Bythopirellula goksoeyrii: one gene and its partner. The protein of the gene in region 1 binds, or shares a complex with, the protein of each later gene. Links are inferred from orthologs where the notes say so. Each region holds a gene or a part of one and is shown on either strand. Other genes may lie near its edges.

The links.
Region 2: the proteins of fliM (region 1) and fliG are in contact, whole or in part, in a crystal structure (PDB 4QRM), measured with the Thermotoga maritima proteins. The link is inferred for Bythopirellula goksoeyrii from one-to-one orthologs. Residues at the interface, in WP_004081085.1 of Thermotoga maritima: Tyr124, Leu127, Asp128, Ile130, Met131, Gly132, Gly133, Pro134, Glu136, Pro139, Arg141, Thr144, Glu145, Ile146, Glu147, Ser149, Ile150, Lys153; in WP_004082903.1 of Thermotoga maritima: Phe122, Ser125, Glu126, His127, Pro128, Gln129, Thr130, Val133, Glu157, Arg161, Leu164, Leu165, Arg167, Ser169, Glu171, Val172, Glu175, Ile176, Asn179, Lys182.

What each region holds. Positions count from the first base shown.
Region 1 is NZ_CP042913.1:1,869,825-1,873,011, reverse strand. What follows is about bases 1-2,865. They hold fliM (flagellar motor switch protein FliM), read left to right. Parts: upstream 1-836; coding sequence 837-1,895; downstream 1,896-2,865. Other genes in these bases: Pr1d_RS07465 (hypothetical protein), read left to right, coding at 2,645-2,865; Pr1d_RS07470 (hypothetical protein), read left to right, coding at 2,071-2,433; Pr1d_RS07480 (glutamate-5-semialdehyde dehydrogenase), read left to right, coding at 1-753. In the rest of the region: more of Pr1d_RS07465, read left to right, coding at 2,866-2,956; Pr1d_RS07460 (POTRA domain-containing protein), read right to left, coding at 3,071-3,187. UniProt on the Bacillus subtilis protein: One of the proteins that forms a switch complex that is proposed to be located at the base of the basal body.
Region 2 is NZ_CP042913.1:2,009,006-2,012,180, reverse strand. What follows is about bases 323-3,175. They hold fliG (flagellar motor switch protein FliG), read left to right. Parts: upstream 323-1,180; coding sequence 1,181-2,170; downstream 2,171-3,175. Other genes in these bases: mutS (DNA mismatch repair protein MutS), read left to right, coding at 2,318-3,175; Pr1d_RS08015 (6-pyruvoyl trahydropterin synthase family protein), read left to right, coding at 525-1,004; Pr1d_RS08020 (triphosphoribosyl-dephospho-CoA synthase), read left to right, coding at 323-481. In the rest of the region: more of Pr1d_RS08020, read left to right, coding at 1-322. UniProt on the Bacillus subtilis protein: One of the proteins that forms a switch complex that is proposed to be located at the base of the basal body.

The DNA of each region.
Region 1 (3,187 bases):
ACCGAGACAGGTGTCCCTGCCGACGCAGTACAGTTGGTCGATACTACGGATCGAGAGGCGGTTGGGCATTTCTTGCGCCTGCCGGAGTCTATAGACGTGGCAATTCCCCGTGGCGGGGAAGGGCTCATTCGACGCGTGGCAGCTGAGGCACAAATGCCTGTAATCAAGCATTTCACGGGCAATTGCCATGTCTACGTGGACACCGCAGCCGATATGAATATGGCGACCGACATTTTGGTGAACTCCAAATGCCAGCGAATGGGAGTTTGCAACGCAGCCGAATCGTTGCTAGTGCATGCAGATATTGCCAGTGAATTTCTACCTCGAGCGGCAAAAGCACTGGAAGAAAAAGGCGTGGAAATTCGCGGGGACGAACGGACTTGCGAGCTTGTTCCCGCCGCCATAACTGCGACCGAAGAGGACTATGCCACGGAATTCCTAGGTCCAACGATCTCCGCATGCGTCGTCGGATCGTTGGCTGAAGCGATTGAACACATCAATCGCTATGGATCGGGACACACTGATGCGATCGTTACCGACAATCTGACCTCCGCCCAAACGTTTACGGCCCAAGTCGATAGCTCGGCCGTGGTGGTTAATGCCAGTACCCGATTCAACGATGGTGGCGAGTTTGGCCTTGGAGCGGAAATCGGTATTAGTACCGATAAATTCCATGCCCGTGGCCCGTGCGGTATCGAGGAATTGACCAGTTACAAGTATGTGGTTCACGGGAGTGGGCAGACGAGGAAGTAGGTTGGGGAGTGAGTAGGTGGAGTAGGTGAGTAGGTAAGAAATGCTACACTTACTCACTTTATGATAATGCAAAGGAGTGCGAAATGGCAGGCGATGTACTGAGCCAGGCAGAAGTGGAGAACTTGCTCACTTCTCTGGAGAGCGAACCGGATCTCCAAGACCCGCAGGCTGGCGGTTCGATGGCTTCTCGGCCTCGTGAGAAGGTCACTGTCTACGACTTCAAGCGGCCCGAGCGAGTCGGCAAGGAGCAAATGCGCGCCTTGCAGACAATGCACGAAGGCTTCGGCAGGAACTTCGGTGCCGCTCTTTCGGCAATGCTGCGCAATATCGTTGAAGTTAAACTGACAAGTGTCGATCAGTTGACCTACAGCGAGTTCGTTTTTAGTCTAGAAAACCCAACTTGCTTCAACATCATCAATGCCCCTCCACTGGAAGGGCAATTGATTCTCGACTTGAATCCCTCGATTTTGTTTCCGATTATCGATCGACTGCTGGGTGGGAATACGATGTCGACCGCACCAGTGCGGCGGCCTTTGACAGAAATCGAATTAAGGCTCGTTTCACGCATCACGGGTCTTTTCTTGCGTGAGATGCAGCAGACTTGGGAGAATGTCCTTAAGTTTGATCTTGAGGTCGACCGTGTGGAAAGTAACCCTCAGTTGGTTCAGATCATTCCCGCCAATGAAGTCGTCGTGCTGATCAGCTTTGAGTTAACGGTTGGTGAAACTCGGGGAATGATCAATCTTTGCATTCCCTATAACTCAATTGAACGTGTGAGCCACAAACTTTCGTCGAACAATTGGGTCAGCTATCGCAAGAAACCACCGACGGCGGAATCAATTCAGATGCTCAGCGACCGATTGTCAGATGCTGCTGTCGAAGTGGTTGTCAACTTGGCTGAGACGAACATCTCCACTGCCGATCTGATCAACCTCAAGGTTGGGGATGTTATTGCTACCGAGCAGGACGTTTCCAAACCGTTGGTCGTTTCAGTCGAGGGAAAGTCGAAGTTTCATGCTAAACCCGGCCAATATAAGGGTCGCAAGGCAATCGAAATTACCGACCTGCATGAGGAACACCACCTGCATTTTGCACCGCACGAAGCCCTGTCCACAGCGAAATCACAGGCAGAAAGTGCTTGATTTGCTGACTTGAGAGACGAAGTAATTGACATTGGGGGGGGTGGCAAGTGAGAATAGAAGTAGACAGACTAGCTTTTCTGGTTCGAATTCGAATGACTCGTTAGCGTATTCACGCTTGATCATAGTTTGAATAGTGGTCAATGCACGGCAATGCCGCTAAGCCGCAAGCGGCGAAATGGGAGACCTACTCATGGGAATCTCAGTGACATGTCCCAACGGACATGAATTTAAGGTTAAAGACAAGTATGCCGGCAAGAAGGGACTGTGTCCTTTTTGCCCTGGCCAGGTCAAGGTGCTTGTTCCCGATGCTACTTCTTCAGATGTATTGTCGTCGGCGGCTTTCCGCGCGGTGCGTCAGGAGCACAACCCTGGCGGAGATTCGTCCGTTCTCGATGACCACGATCCTCATTCCAACGACAGTAGCGTTAGCTTGCTTGGCTCATCGGTGATTCGTCACAACATTAAATGCAAGTGTGGCGAAAGGGTGCCGATGTGGTATGCCAAGTGCCCTAAGTGCGGCACTTTTCTTGAGCATTAGTTTGAGCTATTTGCCTTATGCGAATGGCTCTTGTCAATACAAAGTCGTTAGGGTTGCAACAGATATAGGGACTTTCGCGATCTGCCTATTCAAACCACCGGCTTCCGCCGGTGGCTTGAAAGGAAGTTGGCCAGAATACTTGACGACCAAAAATGCTTCTGCCTAGTATGGAGACTGGAGACTCTCTTTTGGTATCACAGAGGCGTTAGTTGTGATTCATCTACTTCGAAATGTGTTTCTGAGCGCGCTGCTCACTTTGCAATTAGTACCCATGGCCGTCGGCGAAGAAGTTGCACCAGTTTATCAGCGTGACCGTGGCTTTCCCCAAGCAGGTAGCAATTGGGGATTTCCTGGTGGATATCCATTTGGGATCGGGTATGGCTTTGGATTTCCGCCGCAAGTCTACGGTGGGAGTTGGTATCAGCGACCTTACCCCTATCATCTTGATTACTTTCGCTGGCGATACAGTACGCCGCCTGTGGAAGTCAACTCGGCACCGTGCGTCGAGGATGAAGTTCCCTGATAGGAATTGGGGTTGCATTCATAGCCGGAGGCACACCTGCCACCGGGAGTTCTCAGCATCCCGGACCGCGTGGCGGTCCGGCTGAGACATCATGCGAGAGCAAAAAACCAGTGTTTAGCGACCGAATCCTAGGCTAAAGCTGAACACCTGTTCGCGATCGAAGGGAGCACTGCTGACGGGGAATGCGAAGTCGAGTGCGATCGGTGCTGGCCCCATCGCAGGAACGGTCAC
Region 2 (3,175 bases), 140 kb from region 1 along the record:
ATTGGCCAACCCAGGCGGGCTTGGCAAGGTGGACGACGCCGATGTGAATCAACCGGCCCCCGATATCACGCTCCTCGCCGCGATGCAAACGGGAGCAGAGCGGGACTTGGTTGCACGACAATACACGAACAACTTTGAACAGGTACTCTGGGTGGCTGAAAGAATCTCTGCCGCCGGCTTGCCGCTTAGTGTGTCAATCGTCGTAGCTTTCCTTGAGTTGCTGGCAAACCACCCCGATAGCCTCATCACCCGCAAGTGTGGAATCGAAATCAGCAAACAAGTATCACAACGGGCGGCACATGTCCTCTCACTTGGCAGACCCGGAGACGAATTATTTGATCGAGAAATCGCCGAGTTCGATTTCTCGCTCCGCACCGACGGCCACCGCCGCAATCCGGGCACATCGGCAGACCTGATCGCGGCGGCGCTGTTTGTCCTCCTGCGTGAGAATCGCCTAGAATGGCCTGTAAGGTTTTATTAGTCGCTGGCGCGACTAGAAGCGTTAGCGCCTGGAGTACTTAGCTATGTCTGAATCCTTTCATGTCCGCCTCAGCAAAGAACGCTTTGTCTTTAGCGCTGCGCACTTTATCACGTTCAATGGCGACATCTGCGAACCCTTGCACGGACACAACTACCACGTGACGGCCGAAGTCAACGGCCCACTCGACGAGAACCAGTATGTCGTTGATTTTATTCTGGTCCGAGACGCCTTGCAGAAGATTGTTGATTCGCTCGACCACCGAATGTTGCTTCCGCTGGAGCATCCGACGATAGGAGTCACTGTCGAAGGAGAGGAAGTCGAAGTAACCCACGGCGTGCGACGTTGGGTCTTCCCTCGGCAGGATTGTGTGTTGTTGCCGATGGCCAATACCACAGCAGAATTGTTAGCGAAGTATATCGCCACCCTCCTGCTCGAAACGCTGCCAGACTGCACACCCTCACGCCTCAGCGTCGGCGTAGACGAATGCGACGGCCAGTGGGGATACTACGAAACTAACCCCTAGCCGGGCCGCAACGCGGCACACGGCTCCCGGAGGTCGTAGCCTAGCGACTATGACACCAATGCTAGCACGGGCTCAATCATCAAACTCTACTTAAGTTCCCCAAATGGCTAGTCGATGCTAATTCTGAGACTCCACTGGCGCAAATGCTGCGCTGAACTCTTGTCTGACGAACTAGCATGAATGACCTCCGCAAAGCCGCTGTCTTGCTCGCCTCACTACCGGAAGAGGAGGCTGTAGCCATCTTGTCACGTCTGGATGCCAAGCAAGTAGAAGCAGTCTCGATTGAACTAGCACGACTCAAGGGCGTCCCTTCGGAAGAACAAGACCAAATCATCTTGCAATTTGCAGAGTCAAATCCTTCAGGCTCTGTTGAATCAGGAGGTCTCGACCGAGCCAAGCAACTTGTTCAGATGGCACTGGGTAAGAATGCCAATTCCACTCTGGATAATATCCGACAATCGATCGAAGAGGTTCCTTTCTCTTTTCTGCGCCATGTCGATAGTCAGAATATTTTGACCTACGTAGCGGATGAGCACCCTCAGACGATTGCGCTCATTCTTTCACACTTGCCGGCCCAGACGGGAGCCGAGATACTCGCGGGACTTCCTACCGAGCGTCAGTTGTCCGTCGTGCAACGTGTGGCGGCCATGGGGCAGACCAGCCCCGATATTATCCATGAGGTAGAGCAGGGTCTCGAACGCCGTATGTCGAGCCTCATGGGTCAGAGTTTCGAGAACGCCGGCGGAGTAGGGGCGGTGGCAGAAATGCTCAATGTCTCCGACCGCTCAACAGAAAGAACACTCTTAGAAAATCTCTCTCAGGAAGACCCCGATCTGGTCGAGGAAATTCGCAGATTGATGTTTGTCTTTGAAGATATGGTCAAGTTCAACGACAAAGACATGCAAATCGTGCTCAAGAATGTTGATAATTCCCAGTGGTCAATGGCCTTGAAGGGTGCTAGCCCGGAACTCAAGGAGAAGGTGTTTGGCAATATGTCACAGCGAGCAGGTGACATGCTTCGAGAAGAGCTGGAATTCCTGGGGGCCGTGAAGCTTTCAGCCGTTGAGGCCAAACAACAGGAAATCGTCGATATTATTCGCCGCCTCGAGGATAGTGGCGATCTCGAAATCAATAAGGGTGCCGAAGAGGAATTGCTGGTCGAGTGAGCCTAGTGAACGGCGCGAAACCAAATTCCGGCCGCTATTGTTTTCCTATCCCTCAATTCCTTCCATAGTTTCCCTGCCCCCCTCCAAGGACCTGTTGGGATGCGTTAGTATGGGTCGCTGTCTTCCGACTTTTTGGAGCAGTCGACCATGTCAGCCACCCCGATGATGAAGCAGTACCACGAGGCGAAAGCGGCCGCTGGGGATGCGCTGCTCTTATTTCGCATGGGCGACTTTTACGAGCTTTTTTTTGAGGACGCCAAGACGGCCGCCCGAGTGCTAGGGTTGTCCCTTACGAGTCGCGACAAAGGGGAGAATCCCGTCGCTATGGCTGGCTTTCCTCATCATCAGCTCGATAGCTATCTAACCAAGATTATTTCCGCCGGGTTACGGGCCGCAGTCTGCGAGCAGATGGAAGACCCACGTCAGGCAAAGGGGATCGTCAAGCGGGCAATCACTCGCGTGGTGAGTCGAGGCACGGTGACCGACGACGCGCTGCTCAATCCAGCGGAAAGCAATTTCCTGTTGGCGATTTCGCGCAACTTGCCGAAGTTCGACGGACACTGCGGGCTTGCCTGGATCGACATCTCCACGGGCCGCTTCGAGGCAACTGTCATACCGAGCGAGAAGTTAGAAGACGAGTTGGCGCGTGTCGCCCCGGTAGAGATCATCGTCAGCGAGGATTCTTCCCCGCTTCCAGCGTCGTGGAGCGAAGGTCGCTTGACGACTCGTCGCCCAGCATGGTCGTTTGGCACAGAAGCGGCACTCACAGCCCTCACCAAACATTTCGGCACGCAGTCGCTCTCTGGCTTTGGCTTTGAAGAATCGGACTCCCCTGCCCTCTCCGCTGCAGGAGCTGTGCTCGACTATTTGACCGAGACGCAAAAAACCTCTCTCACCCACATTGCCGCCCTGCTCCCTCATCGGACGGGAACTTCCCTGGAAATCGACCAAGCAACCCGCCGCAGTCTAGAGATTTCGCATTCTTTGCGAGAGGGACGCCGCGAA